One region of the Peribacillus sp. ACCC06369 genome, then DNA from elsewhere that is predicted to be linked to it. Evidence: a T-box and tRNA genes for the amino acid it is inferred to sense, from the RefSeq annotation. Region 1 holds a T-box; the other holds one or more tRNA genes.
The links. The T-box of region 1 lies ahead of thrS (threonine--tRNA ligase). A T-box ahead of a tRNA ligase gene usually reads a tRNA of that ligase, here a tRNA-Thr.

Region 1 (7,454 bases):
TTACACTCCTCATCCATTATAAAAGCAATAAAAGGTAACCTATCTGTGTAACCAATTTGTTGTGCATCATTTTTTAGATGTCTTTAATTATTATGTTATAGGGAAATAATATTTATTCAGTGCCAAAATTACCCCTTTAGGACTTCCCCTTCTAGTTTGCCTCGACTTTAAAATAAGGATTCATTCTACTTTAAACCAAAAAACCCATTCTTTAAATGAATGGGTTTCCCTGCATTTCAAACGTCACTCGATTACACTCTTCCTAAAATGTATCTTTTCGCATTCCTTCGAGAGTCTCTGCTATTAATCAGCTATCGTGTTTAACTATAAAAGAATAATATTCCTTTCTTTGCAATCGTTTACTATTTGGTCATTCCATACCGAAACCTGAACCTCGCCAATATGTGCTTTCTTCAACAAAAACATGCATAATCTGGATTGGCCTATTCCTCCACCTATTGAATATGGAAGATTTCCTTCCAATACGGACTTATGATATTCAAGCCCCGTACGATTTTCGTTTTTGGATAACTTTAATTGTTTTAACAGCGAATCTTCATCCACCCGAATTCCCATTGAAGAAACTTCAAAAGCACATTCCAAAAGTGGATTCCACAAAACGATATCGCCATTTAGCTCCCAATCATCATAATCTGGTGAACGCCCATCATGTTTTTCTCCCGATTGTAACTCTCCGCCAATTTTCATAATAAAAATCGCACCATATTTTTTTGCTACTACATTTTCTCTTTCCTTCGGAGTCAGATTTGAGTATGAATCCTCCAACTCCTGAGTCGTAATAAAGTGTATTTCATTAGGTAACACAGGCTTAAGCATATGATGGAATTCAAACATATGACGTTCGGTTGACTTAATGGCTCTATATATTTTTTTCACTTCAGATTTTAATGTATCTACGTTACGTTGTTCTTTCGCTATGACTTTCTCCCAGTCCCATTGATCCACAAATAACGAGTGTAAATTATCTAATTTTTCATCACGTCTGATCGCATTCATATTTGTGTAAATTCCTTCATCCGAAGCAAAACCATACCTAGATAGAGTTATTCTTTTCCACTTTGCCAAAGATTGAACCACTTCTATTTTTTTATTCTTAATATCCAGAGCATCAAAGGTAAGAATCCGTTCCACACCATTTAAGTTGTCATTTATTCCATTACCCTCATTTAAAACAATAGGGGCTGATACTTTTATAAGGTTTAACGCAGTTGAAAGTCCTTCTTCAAAATGATCCTTAATTTCATTAATTGCAATATCAGTATGCATGATATCAAGAATTGTTTTGTACTTATTTGGCATTGATAATTTTGGCATAATTATCCTCCAATTCCCTTTTGAACATAGCGCATGAATTTAATTTGACGTCTTTTTTTGACTAAATTACATTATGAAGGACCTTTCTGTGTTGTTACAAAAAGGGTCTCTACCGAGTGCAGCAAACCGGACTAAATTCACCATATCCACTCAAAAAAAGGACTAAAAAGGTGGTACAAGTCCAATTGTTTGAATACATTCAATTAACGAAGATGTAACAAACGATGAGGTGATGAATTGGGTGTTTTTTTCAGCTATGTATTATTGGGCTTATCACTGGCGGCTCCTATCGGTCCCATTAACGCTGCACAATTGGACAAAGGGATCAAGAAAGGTTTTTGGCATGCCTGGGTTTTTGGCTGGGGTGCCATTTTAGCCGATTTTGTTTTTATAGCCCTCGTCTTTTTCGGTGTCGTCCACTTTTTGGACAACTCCTTCATGAAGACATTTTTGTGGCTCTTTGGCTTTTTCGTCCTGACCTATACCGGAATCGAAAGTCTGCTTAGTGCGGGTAAGATTGAAGTGAATGAACGAAAAGCAAAAGATTCCCTTTTTTCTTCATTCCTAACAGGATTCATCATGTCCCTTTCGAATCCTTTATCCATTTTGTTTTGGTTGGGGATTTATGGATCGATTCTCGCAAACTCCGCATCCAAATATGATATGGATCATTTACTTTTATACAGTTCAGGAATCCTTATCGGCCTCTTAGCCTGGGATTTCACAATGGCCATCATCGCCAGCACCTTCAGACGTTTCTTATCCAAACCCATTCTAATGGGCATCTCGATCATTTCAGGAATATCCCTTATAGGGATTGGCATTTACTTTGCCATCCAGGCAGCCAAAGTTTTGTTTACATAAAGATTTAAGGAGATGTAAGCATTTACTCGTGAATTTCAGGCATTTACTCGTGAGTTTGGCGGATTTACTCGTGAATTTCGATTCTTTACTCGTGAGTTCGTATTAATTATCTTATTTTTTATAAAATAGGCCGCCTATTTTATTGTCCATATTTGTCCATGTCGGACACTAGCCCCTCTTTGTTCATAGTCTGAAAGGGTAAACACAAAGGGAGGATTTCTTGAAAATGTATAATAATTACGGTTATTACTCTTATAATGTTCCATATTATTATGATAATTCTTATGCTAATTTGCCTTATTATGATGACAGACTTCCAGTACAAACACTGGTTCCAGTAGCCACTATTCAGTCACATTTAAACGCAGGCCGACAAGGTCATTGTTTCAGAGGTTTTTGGGGTAACACCCAGCACACCTTTATTTTGATGGGGATAAATAATGTTACTAATATGGTACAGATACTCGAAGGCGGCATCCCAAATGAGGTTCATCATACAGATATAGTCGGATTACAATATCTAGGATTAACCTGCCCTGTTGGTGGCGGCGGACAAGGTGGCGGTCAAGGTGGTGGCCAAGGTGGTGGCCAAGGTGGCGGACAAGGCGGCGGACAAGGCGGCGGACAAGGTGGTGGACAAGGCGGCGGACAAGGCGGCGGACAAGGCGGCGGACAAGGCGGCCCGGGGGGTAACTGTTTCCAGCAGTTCATTCCTGGCGTTGGCTGGGTATGGATTTGTAGATAGATAAAAAAAAAGACAGACGATATATTCGGCTGTCTTTTTTTATGGGCATTTATGGAAACTCAAGCATTTACTCGTGAGTTTCGCGCATTTACTCGTGAATTTCGTGCTTTTACTCGTGAATTTCGTGCTTTTACTCGTGAGTTTCGCGCATTTACTCGTGAGTTCCGGATTAAGCTCCTTTCTTATTAGATGCTCCGTTCTTTTATTTGCTGGACCATTTTATTGATGAACCGTTCAATTGCGACATTTTCAAATTCTTGTTCCCCGTATTTCCGGACATTCACTTCATTTTCTTTCTCCTCTTTATCGCCAAGGACCAGCATATATGGAATTTTCATTATTTGAGCTTCCCTGACTTTATACCCCATCTTTTCATTCCGATCATCAATTTTCACTCTTATGCCTTGATTCTTCAGTTCTTTTTGAACCTTTAAACAATAATTCAAATGAACTTGTGAGACAGGGATGATCTGTACTTGCACGGGGGCAAGCCATACCGGAAAAGCACCAGCAAAATGTTCAATCAGGATTCCAAAAAAACGATCGATCGATCCAAATATGGCACGATGAATGACGACAGGACGAACCTTTTCATTATTTTCATCGATGTAAGTCAGATCAAATTTATCGGGCATCTGAAAATCAAGTTGGATTGTTGCACATTGATGGCTTCGTTTTAATGCATCTTTAATATGAAAATCAATTTTCGGTCCATAAAATGCCCCGTCCCCTTCATTTAATTGATAATGTATCCCGATGCTTTCCAGAACATTTTTCAAGGCTGTTTCAGAAGCTTCCCAAAGGGAATCTTCGCCCATTAAATCCTCTGGACGAGTCGAGAGTTCCACCGAATACTCGAAACCAAAAGTGCGATACACCTTATCAATCAGATGAAACACTTGTTTAATTTCACTTTCGATTTGATCCTGCCGAACAAAAATGTGGGCATCATCCTGACAAAATGTACGGACCCGCAACATCCCGTTCAATGCACCGCTATATTCATGACGGTGGACTTGACCGAACTCGGCCATCCGGATGGGTAAATCCCTGTAAGAATAAAGATTGTTTTTGAAAATAAGCATATGACCTGGACAGTTCATAGGCTTCATCGCGAATTTTGTTTGATCCACCTCAGTGAAGTACATATTCTCATGGTAATGATCCCAGTGACCCGAATGTTCCCATAACCGCTGGTTCATCATGAAAGGAGTCCGAACTTCGTCGTAATCAGCTTCAGTCTGGATCTCCCGCGAGAACTTCTCCAATTCATTTCTAACGATTTGTCCTTTCGGTAAATAAAACGGCATTCCAGGAGCTTCCTCCGAAAACATGAATAACTCCAACTGCTTCCCTAATTTGCGGTGATCTCGTTTGGCCGCCTCCTCCAGGAATTTAAAATGATCCTGTAAATCTCTTTTCTTTCGGAAAGCCACGCCATACACCCTTTGAAGAACTTCATTTTGATTGTCTCCCCGCCAATAGGCTCCCGATACACGAGTCAATTTGAACGATTTTACAAATGATGTGGATGGAAGGTGGGGTCCTCTGCAAAGATCGACGAATTCCCCCTGTTGATAGATCGTTAGTTTTTCATCTTTAGGGATATTCTTTGCTATATCCAGTTTGAATGACTCCCCTCTATCCTGGAATAACTTCACAGCTTCTGCATAAGACACTTCGATCCTTTTAATTTCCAGATCTTCACTTATGATATGTTCCATCTCTTTTTCAATAGCTTGTAAATCTTCTGAGCTCAAAGGATGATCTAACTTAAAATCATAGTAAAAACCATCTTCTACGACTGGCCCCATCCCTAATTCCACATTTCGGTATAATCTTTTCACAGCCTGTGCCAAAACATGCGCCGATGTATGTCGCAAAACTTGTAATCCTTCATCCGAATCCAGATTCAAGATTGACAGTTCGGCATCCTTATTCAACTTGTGACTTAGATCAACCAGTTGTTTATCCAGTATTCCTACTACTGCCTTTTTCCTTAAACTTGGGCTGATGGACCCTGCCACACTTTCCACTGTCATCCCTTGCGGATATTCCTTTTGCTGCCCATCCGGGAATTGAACTTTAATCATTTTTTCACCCATCACATAAACACCCCTTTTTAGTAATAAAAAAACGCACCCATCCCTATATAAGGGACGAGTGCGTTTATACCCGTGATTCCACCCAATTTCCCATAAGCAAGAAAACACTCATGGCTCTGGAGCTTTTAACGCAGCTTAGACGATATCAGTTACTCTCGTTCACCGATATAGCTCAAAGGCGGTAAATCATTTTCCTAAGCCAGGAAGTTCGCAGCTGCCCTTCCCTCTCTGCAGACCGTAAAAATGATTCATGTCCTTATCATGGCAATATTTTTATATATAAAAAAACGCACCCATCCCTATATAAGGGACGAGTGCGTTTATACCCGTGATTCCACCCAATTTCCCATAAGCAAGAAAACACTCATGGCTCTGGAGCTTTTAACGCAGCTTAGACGATATCAGTTACTCTCGTTCACCGATATAGCTCAAAGGCGGTAAATCATTTTCCTAAGCCAGGAAGTTTGCAGCTGCCCTTCCCTCTCTGCAGACCGTAAAAATGATTCATGTCCTTATCATGGCAATATTTTTATATAAAAAAAACGCACCCATCCCTATATAAGGGACGAGTGCGTTATACCCGTGATTCCACCCAATTTCCCATAAGTAGATTACTCATGGCTCTGGAGCTGTAACGTAGCTTAGACGATATCAGTTACTCTCGTTCACCGATATGGCTCAAAGGCGGTAAATCATTTTCCTAAGCCAGGAAGTTTGCAGCTGCCCTTCCCTCTCTGCAGACCGTAAAAATGATTCATGTCCTTATCAATGCTTCTAAAATGTAAATGGATTTTTATATTGTTATATATATTACAATATATTCCCATAAGTGACAACCTCAAATTTTTTAATTTCATTATAAACACTAAATTGGTATAATTAGTAAAAAGGAGTCGTCATGAAAAGTTTAAGCAATTGGTCTTTCCTATTTGCTGTGATTGGTGCCGTATCATTTTGCTGCGCCTTTTTTTTACCAAAATCCTTCGAGCTTCTAATGGTCTCAGGATTCGGTGCGTTACTTATTGGTATGTTATTTAGTTTCGGGGCCATGTTAAAAAGCGAAAAAGGAAAGACGAAGTTTCTGGCTGTGGCTGCCTTCTTTCTTTTAAGTTTCATTCTGGTTTGGAATGAACCATTTCAAATTGTCAGGCTATTAACCTGGATGAAAAATTAATCAAAACCCGTTCGCCACGGCGGGTTTTTGTATGTTTCCTATTTATTTTCATTGTGTGAATCTTCCTCTTTCGCTTCCCTTGGATTCTTTACACTAAGCAATAATGTCAGTCCAGTGGTCCAAAGAATTAGCGCGCATCCAAAGCCAAGCAAGGATAACGGTGCAAGGATTTGATGCTCCCCAAACATGACGGTGTCTGGCACAATAAGTAATGTGATAAGCGCCAATAAACAGAGAAGCACTCCTGTTGCATAGTAGATCTTGATTTGAAAAAGCGCCGCCAAAGGTAAAAAATGAATCCCTACAATAATGGCGATGACTCCAGGAATAAGATCGGTCTGATTGATCATATTACAGATGGCGATGGCAATCCCAATCAGTAAACCTTCGGCAATGAAAACGATATTAAACCAGAAATTCATACGTTTCAAACGCCTAGCCCCATTTTCTGAAACTTGATCGGGCATTTTTTGTGATGTATATATTAAGGAAATGCCCTCTATAACCATTATGATTCCTACGAATATGGCAGCAAGTTCCACGTAAGGAAACCCCCACCCTTGCAATCCCATTACACCGGTACCTGCCCACAACGTGCCGAATAATGCCATGAAAATGACGCCAATTCCAGAACCGCGAAACGCCTCTTTCGATATGAGTCTTGAGGTTTGCATCATCAGTTTCCTTTCATCCACAGGTAATATCGTACATAGAGTAATAGTATTGCGCTCACTCCCCGATTATTCATCATCACGGTCTTAAGCCAGGCAGACCAAACTGCAAAAATGCCAAAGCATTGACTATTATGGTGCCACTTCACCTTCAGCCAACATTGAATGGGCTGGCAGCAAATAAAACGACCGTTTTTATCGGGGACCTAAGAGAATATGTCTACTTACCGCCATAATGAGATAATTGCCCTTTTCGTCGATATATTTCTATTTTCGGAGATATAACTGGGTTTTCGTCGATATATTCTTACTTTCGGAGATATAACTGGATTTTCGTCGATATATTCCTACTTTCGGAGATATAACTGGATTTTCGTCGATATATTCCTACTTTCGGAGATATAACTGGGTTTACGCCGATATATTCCTACTTTCGGAGATATAACTGGATTTTCGTCGATATATTCCTACTCTCGGAGATATAACTGGGTTTACGCCGATATATTCCTATTTTCGGAGATATAACTGGATTTTCGTCGATATATTCCTACTTTCGGAGA
Region 2 (7,454 bases), 620 kb from region 1:
TGTTCATGGGCTTTTTGATAATCCTGATCGCCTTTTTCATTCAAACCGGTCATGTTTCCTCAACAGCCATCTTAATTGCCATTCCAAGTGGAATATTGGTCGGGTTGATCAACTTATCCAATAACCTCCGTGACCATGATGGGGATAAGGCACATGGCCGCAAAACCATGCCTGTAGTGATGGGCAGGAAAAACGCACTGAAATTCATGGCAATCATGTTTGCCTTCTCTTATCTATGGCTGGTTGGGTTAGTCCTTACCGGAAACGTAACAGCGTGGATTCTCCTTGCCTTCCTAAGCATCCCGAAAGCCATGGCCGCAATCAAAGGCTTCGTAGGTAAAACGCAGCCGATCACCATGGTGCCAGCAATGAAAGCCACGGCCCAGACGAACACCTTCTTTGGCTTACTCATGGCCATTGGATTATTCATCAGCTATCTAATATGATTTCCAAGGACTGAGCTCATCCGCTCAGTCTTTTTTCTATCTTCCGTTCCATTTTGTTTTCCTATACTACGATTCGGGTAATAGATAATACAACCATCTTACCAAAATAAAATAAGATATGGACTTTAGAAGGAGTGAAACGGATATGGCAACCAAACAGCAAATTCAAAAATTCAAAAAAGAACTGCTTCAAGAAAAAGATGAGCTTGGAAACAGGATTCAAAATGATGAACAATCCGTTCTGGATAAAAGCCAGACTGAATCCGTAGGGGAATTATCATCCTATGATAATCATCCTGCTGACCTAGGAACAGAATTATTCGAGATGGAACGGAACCAAGCACTGGATGAGCATGCACAATCTGAAATGGAGAAAATCGAAGATGCATTGTATGCCATAGAAGAGGGTACGTATGGCCATTGTAAAACCTGCAATATAGAAATACCCATCGATAGGCTTGAAGCGATCCCAAGCACTCTTTACTGTGTCGAGCATGCCCCAGAACGGCCTACTGCACAAGACCGACCAGTGGAAGAGGATATATTGATTCCATCCAAGGGTGATCATTTTGAAAATCGTCATGGAAATGAAATAGTGGATAAAGAGGATAGCTTTGGTGAAGTCGCCAAATTCGGTACATCCGAAACGCCATCTGATTACACCGGCGATCATGACAATTATAATGATCTTTATAAAACCGAAGATGAAACGGATGGATTTCCAGAAGACTATGAAGGATTTGCAGCAAATGATATCGAAGGAAAAAATAGGGTGGATATACCGAACAAAAAGCAAAAGGAATATGAAGATACATTAGATGAAGAAAATATCGATTCCCAGCTTGGAGACATTCCTTATAAACAAAAAGATACTTATATCAATGAAAAGAAATGAAAAAAAGAAGCATACATGGATGTATGCTTCCTTTTTTGTTATGACCCGTACGGGATTCGAACCCGTGTTACCGCCGTGAAAGGGCGGTGTCTTAACCGCTTGACCAACGGGCCAAATGGCGGAGAAGGAGGGATTTGAACCCTCGCGCCGCTCGCGCGACCTACACCCTTAGCAGGGGCGCCTCTTCAGCCTCTTGAGTACTTCCCCATGGCTCCGCAGGTAGGACTCGAACCTACGACCGTTCGGTTAACAGCCGAATGCTCTACCACTGAGCTACTGCGGAACAATATAAATATGGTGGGCCTAAATGGACTCGAACCATCGACCTCACGCTTATCAGGCGTGCGCTCTAACCAGCTGAGCTATAGGCCCATATTTGGAGCGGGTGAAGGGAATCGAACCCTCATCATCAGCTTGGAAGGCTGAGGTTTTACCACTAAACTACACCCGCGAAATGGGGCGACTGATGGGAATCGAACCCACGAATGCCTGAACCACAATCAGGTGCGTTAACCACTTCGCCACAACCGCCGTAATATGAAAGATATGGTGGCTCAGGACGGAATCGAACCGCCGACACAAGGATTTTCAGTCCTTTGCTCTACCGACTGAGCTACTGAGCCACATTTGTATTAAATTTAAAAAATGGCGGTCCCGACGGGAATCGAACCCGCGATCTCCTGCGTGACAGGCAGGCATGTTAACCGCTACACCACGGGACCTAATAATTGCGGGGACAGGATTTGAACCTGCGACCTTCGGGTTATGAGCCCGACGAGCTACCGGACTGCTCCACCCCGCGACGGTATTAATGAAACGATTTGCATCAAGTTTTCGTGTATATTGTTTTTTCGCTTCCTCTATGTAAGGTTGTTTCAAAACAACTTGCTGCTTTTTAAAAAATGGAGGAGGTAGAGGGATTCGAACCCCCGCGGGATTTGACTCCCCTGTCGGTTTTCAAGACCGATCCCTTCAGCCGAACTTGGGTATACCTCCACGGCTTTAAAAAATGCATATGGTGGACCTTGTAGGACTCGAACCTACGACCGGACGGTTATGAGCCGTCTGCTCTAACCAGCTGAGCTAAAGGTCCTTATATTTATTGGTAGCGGCGGAGGGGATCGAACCCCCGACCTCACGGGTATGAACCGTACGCTCTAGCCAGCTGAGCTACACCGCCAATATAATATAAGTATCTGATTGAAAAATGGTGGAGCCTAGCGGGATCGAACCGCTGACCTCCTGCGTGCAAGGCAGGCGCTCTCCCAGCTGAGCTAAGGCCCCATTCATTAAAAATCACGTGGTCGGGAAGACAGGATTCGAACCTGCGACCCCTTGGTCCCAAACCAAGTGCTCTACCAAGCTGAGCTACTTCCCGCAATAAAACATGGTGCGCCCGGCGGGAGTCGAACCTACAACCTTCTGATTCGTAGTCAGATGCTCTATCCAATTGAGCTACGGGCGCATATTAAGATGGTGCCGAGGACCGGAATCGAACCGGTACGGTAGTCACCTACCGCAGGATTTTAAGTCCTGTGCGTCTGCCAGTTCCGCCACCCCGGCACATACGAAAAGTGGAGCGGAAGACGGGATTCGAACCCGCGACCCCAACCTTGGCAAGGTTGTATTCTACCACTGAACTACTTCCGCATGAAAGATGCGGGTGAAGGGACTTGAACCCCCACGCCTTGCGGCGCCAGATCCTAAGTCTGGTGCGTCTGCCAATTCCGCCACACCCGCATATAAAATGGTGAGCCATGAAGGATTCGAACCTTCGACCCTCTGATTAAAAGTCAGATGCTCTACCAACTGAGCTAATGGCTCGTGCTTGTACTATTTCAAAAAATGGTGCCGGCAAGAGGACTTGAACCCCCAACCTACTGATTACAAGTCAGTTGCTCTACCAGTTGAGCTACACCGGCAGGTGTAAAATGGTGGAGGATGACGGGATCGAACCGCCGACCCTCTGCTTGTAAGGCAGATGCTCTCCCAGCTGAGCTAATCCTCCATATAAAACCTGCTTGGCGACGTCCTACTCTCACAGGGGGAAACCCCCAACTACCATCGGCGCTGAAGAGCTTAACTGCCGTGTTCGGAATGGGAACGGGTGTGACCTCTTCGCTATCGTCACCAAACATTGTTAACATTTTTTCAAGACATATATTATTATAACGTCTTTTCGAAAAAATGCAAGAAGAAATTTTCATTCCTTCAAAACTAGATAATAAGAAGGTATTTCATTTTTTAAAAAGCGTTGGTTAAGTCCTCGATCTATTAGTATCAGTCAGCTCCACATGTCGCCACGCTTCCACCTCTGACCTATCAACCTGATCATCTTTCAGGGATCTTACTAGCTTGCGCCATGGGAAATCTCATCTTGAGGGGGGCTTCATGCTTAGATGCTTTCAGCACTTATCCCGTCCGCACGTAGCTACCCAGCTATGCCTTTGGCAAGACAACTGGTACACCAGCGGTGCGTCCATCCCGGTCCTCTCGTACTAAGGACAGCTCCTCTCAAATTTCCTGCGCCCGCGACGGATAGGGACCGAACTGTCTCACGACGTTCTGAACCCAGCTCGCGTACCGCTTTAATGGGCGAACAGCCCAACCCTTGGGACCGACTACAGCCCCAGGATGCGATGAGCCGACATCGAGGTGCCAAACCTCCCCGTCGATGTGGACTCTTGGGGGAGATAAGCCTGTTATCCCCGGGGTAGCTTTTATCCGTTGAGCGATGGCCCTTCCATGCGGAACCACCGGATCACTAAGCCCGACTTTCGTCCCTGCTCGACTTGTAGGTCTCGCAGTCAAGCTCCCTTGTGCCTTTACACTCTACGAATGATTTCCAACCATTCTGAGGGAACCTTTGGGCGCCTCCGTTACTCTTTAGGAGGCGACCGCCCCAGTCAAACTGCCCACCTGACACTGTCTCCCACCCCGATAAGGGGCGCGGGTTAGAATTTCAATACAGCCAGGGTAGTATCCCACCAACGCCTCCACCGAAGCTAGCGCTCCGGCTTCTCAGGCTCCTACCTATCCTGTACAAGCTGTACCAAAATTCAATATCAGGCTGCAGTAAAGCTCCACGGGGTCTTTCCGTCCTGTCGCGGGTAACCTGCATCTTCACAGGTACTATAATTTCACCGAGTCTCTCGTTGAGACAGTGCCCAGATCGTTACACCTTTCGTGCGGGTCGGAACTTACCCGACAAGGAATTTCGCTACCTTAGGACCGTTATAGTTACGGCCGCCGTTTACTGGGGCTTCGGTTCAAAGCTTCGCTTGCGCTAACCTCTCCCCTTAACCTTCCAGCACCGGGCAGGTGTCAGCCCCTATACTTCGCCTTGCGGCTTCGCAGAGACCTGTGTTTTTGCTAAACAGTCGCCTGGGCCTATTCACTGCGGCTTTTCCGGGCTATTCACCCTAAAAAGCACCCCTTCTCCCGAAGTTACGGGGTCATTTTGCCGAGTTCCTTAACGAGAGTTCTCTCGCACACCTTAGGATTCTCTCCTCGCCTACCTGTGTCGGTTTGCGGTACGGGCACCTTACATCTCACTAGAGGCTTTTCTTGGCAGCGTGGAATCAGGAACTTCGGTACTATATTTCCCTCGCCATCACAGCTCCGCCTTAATGGAAACGGGATTTGCCTCGTTTCCGGCCTAACTGCTTGGACGCGCATATCCAACAGCGCGCTTACCCTATCCTTCTGCGTCCCCCCATCGTTCAAACGATGTATAGGTGGTACAGGAATATCAACCTGTTGTCCATCGCCTACGCCTTTCGGCCTCGGCTTAGGTCCCGACTAACCCTGAGCGGACGAGCCTTCCTCAGGAAACCTTAGGCATTCGGTGGAAGGGATTCTCACCCTTCTTTCGCTACTCATACCGGCATTCTCACTTCTAAGCGCTCCACCAGTCCTTCCGGTCTGACTTCAACGCCCTTAGAACGCTCTCCTACCATCGACACCTAATGGTGTCAATCCACAGCTTCGGTGATACGTTTAGCCCCGGTACATTTTCGGCGCGGAGTCACTCGACCAGTGAGCTATTACGCACTCTTTAAATGGTGGCTGCTTCTGAGCCAACATCCTGGTTGTCTAAGCAACTCCACATCCTTTTCCACTTAACGTATACTTTGGGACCTTAGCTGGTGGTCTGGGCTGTTTCCCTTTCGACTACGGATCTTATCACTCGCAGTCTGACTCCCAAGAATAAGTATTTGGCATTCGGAGTTTGACTGAATTCGGTAACCCGTTGGGGGCCCCTAGTCCAATCAGTGCTCTACCTCCAATACTCTCATCTTGAGGCTAGCCCTAAAGCTATTTCGGAGAGAACCAGCTATCTCCAGGTTCGATTGGAATTTCTCCGCTACCCACACCTCATCCCCGCACTTTTCAACGTGCGTGGGTTCGGGCCTCCATTCAGTGTTACCTGAACTTCACCCTGGACATGGGTAGATCACCTGGTTTCGGGTCTACGACCTCATACTCATTCGCCCTATTCAGACTCGCTTTCGCTGCGGCTCCGTCTTATCAACTTAACCTCGCATGAAATCGTAACTCGCCGGTTCATTCTACAAAAGGCACGCCATTACCCATTAACGGGCTTTGACTACTTGTAGGCACACGGTTTCAGGATCTATTTCACTCCCCTTCCGGGGTGCTTTTCACCTTTCCCTCACGGTACTGGTTCACTATCGGTCACTAGGGAGTATTTAGCCTTGGGAGATGGTCCTCCCTGCTTCCGACGGGATTTCTCGTGTCCCGCCGTACTCAGGATCCACTCAGGAGGGAACGAAGTTTCAACTACAGGGTTTTTACCTTCTTTGACGGACCTTTCCAGGTCACTTCATTTACCCCGTTCCTTTGTAACTCCATGTTGAGTGTCCTACAACCCCAAGAGGCAAGCCTCTTGGTTTGGGCTAATTCCGTTTCGCTCGCCGCTACTCAGGAAATCGCATTTGCTTTCTCTTCCTCCGGGTACTTAGATGTTTCAGTTCCCCGGGTCTGCCTTCAGTACCCTATGTATTCAGGTAAAGATACTGTTCCATTACGAACAGTGGGTTTCCCCATTCGGAAATCTCCGGATCAAAGCTTACTTACAGCTCCCCGAAGCATATCGGTGTTAGTCCCGTCCTTCATCGGCTCCTAGTGCCAAGGCATCCACCGTGCGCCCTTTCTAACTTAACCGTTAAAAAGATCTTACAGATGCTTTGAAAAAAATTAATTGCCTTCTATCTATTATCTAGTTTTCAAGGAACAAAGCAGAAAGAATCCATCACATCGTGATGTTTTTCTTCCCTATCTGAATGAATTACTCATTCAAAACTGAACAAAACAAAAGCGCTCTCGTAATTATCCTTAGAAAGGAGGTGATCCAGCCGCACCTTCCGATACGGCTACCTTGTTACGACTTCACCCCAATCATCTGTCCCACCTTAGGCGGCTGGCTCCATAAAGGTTACCTCACCGACTTCGGGTGTTACAAACTCTCGTGGTGTGACGGGCGGTGTGTACAAGGCCCGGGAACGTATTCACCGCGGCATGCTGATCCGCGATTACTAGCGATTCCGGCTTCATGTAGGCGAGTTGCAGCCTACAATCCGAACTGAGAATGGCTTTATGGGATTCGCTTACCTTCGCAGGTTTGCAGCCCTTTGTACCATCCATTGTAGCACGTGTGTAGCCCAGGTCATAAGGGGCATGATGATTTGACGTCATCCCCACCTTCCTCCGGTTTGTCACCGGCAGTCACCTTAGAGTGCCCAACTGAATGCTGGCAACTAAGATCAAGGGTTGCGCTCGTTGCGGGACTTAACCCAACATCTCACGACACGAGCTGACGACAACCATGCACCACCTGTCACTCTGTCCCCCGAAGGGGAAAGCCCTATCTCTAGGGTTGTCAGAGGATGTCAAGACCTGGTAAGGTTCTTCGCGTTGCTTCGAATTAAACCACATGCTCCACCGCTTGTGCGGGCCCCCGTCAATTCCTTTGAGTTTCAGCCTTGCGGCCGTACTCCCCAGGCGGAGTGCTTAATGCGTTAGCTGCAGCACTAAAGGGCGGAAACCCTCTAACACTTAGCACTCATCGTTTACGGCGTGGACTACCAGGG

Region 2: it has a tRNA-Thr gene. The T-box ahead of thrS (threonine--tRNA ligase) is inferred to sense a tRNA for this amino acid. The anticodon was not compared.

Annotation. Positions count from the first base shown of each region.
Region 1 covers NZ_JAUCEN010000002.1:4,203,184-4,210,637, forward strand. Annotated here, with positions in the region: gene asnA (aspartate--ammonia ligase) at 325-1,320, opposite strand; gene QUF78_RS21355 (LysE family transporter) at 1,573-2,199, shown strand; gene QUF78_RS21360 (hypothetical protein) at 2,165-2,305, shown strand; gene QUF78_RS21365 (hypothetical protein) at 2,420-2,944, shown strand; gene QUF78_RS21370 (hypothetical protein) at 2,996-3,133, shown strand; gene thrS (threonine--tRNA ligase) at 3,130-5,037, opposite strand; T-box leader at 5,097-5,321, opposite strand; T-box leader at 5,353-5,577, opposite strand; T-box leader at 5,608-5,827, opposite strand; gene QUF78_RS21380 (hypothetical protein) at 5,948-6,223, shown strand; gene QUF78_RS21385 (DUF7010 family protein) at 6,262-6,918, opposite strand.
Region 2 covers NZ_JAUCEN010000002.1:4,818,896-4,826,349, forward strand. Annotated here, with positions in the region: gene QUF78_RS24410 (1,4-dihydroxy-2-naphthoate polyprenyltransferase) at 1-446, shown strand, start outside; gene QUF78_RS24415 (TraR/DksA C4-type zinc finger protein) at 592-1,341, shown strand; tRNA gene QUF78_RS24420 (tRNA-Glu) at 1,383-1,454, opposite strand; tRNA gene QUF78_RS24425 (tRNA-Ser) at 1,458-1,548, opposite strand; tRNA gene QUF78_RS24430 (tRNA-Asn) at 1,550-1,624, opposite strand; tRNA gene QUF78_RS24435 (tRNA-Ile) at 1,637-1,713, opposite strand; tRNA gene QUF78_RS24440 (tRNA-Gly) at 1,719-1,792, opposite strand; tRNA gene QUF78_RS24445 (tRNA-His) at 1,797-1,872, opposite strand; tRNA gene QUF78_RS24450 (tRNA-Phe) at 1,889-1,964, opposite strand; tRNA gene QUF78_RS24455 (tRNA-Asp) at 1,988-2,063, opposite strand; tRNA gene QUF78_RS24460 (tRNA-Met) at 2,070-2,143, opposite strand; tRNA gene QUF78_RS24465 (tRNA-Ser) at 2,245-2,337, opposite strand; tRNA gene QUF78_RS24470 (tRNA-Ile) at 2,358-2,434, opposite strand; tRNA gene QUF78_RS24475 (tRNA-Met) at 2,445-2,521, opposite strand; tRNA gene QUF78_RS24480 (tRNA-Ala) at 2,550-2,625, opposite strand; tRNA gene QUF78_RS24485 (tRNA-Pro) at 2,643-2,719, opposite strand; tRNA gene QUF78_RS24490 (tRNA-Arg) at 2,730-2,806, opposite strand; tRNA gene QUF78_RS24495 (tRNA-Leu) at 2,816-2,904, opposite strand; tRNA gene QUF78_RS24500 (tRNA-Gly) at 2,917-2,991, opposite strand; tRNA gene QUF78_RS24505 (tRNA-Leu) at 3,000-3,081, opposite strand; tRNA gene QUF78_RS24510 (tRNA-Lys) at 3,090-3,165, opposite strand; tRNA gene QUF78_RS24515 (tRNA-Thr) at 3,188-3,263, opposite strand; tRNA gene QUF78_RS24520 (tRNA-Val) at 3,274-3,349, opposite strand; rRNA gene rrf (5S ribosomal RNA) at 3,361-3,476, opposite strand; rRNA gene QUF78_RS24530 (23S ribosomal RNA) at 3,596-6,528, opposite strand; rRNA gene QUF78_RS24535 (16S ribosomal RNA) at 6,704-7,454, opposite strand, start outside.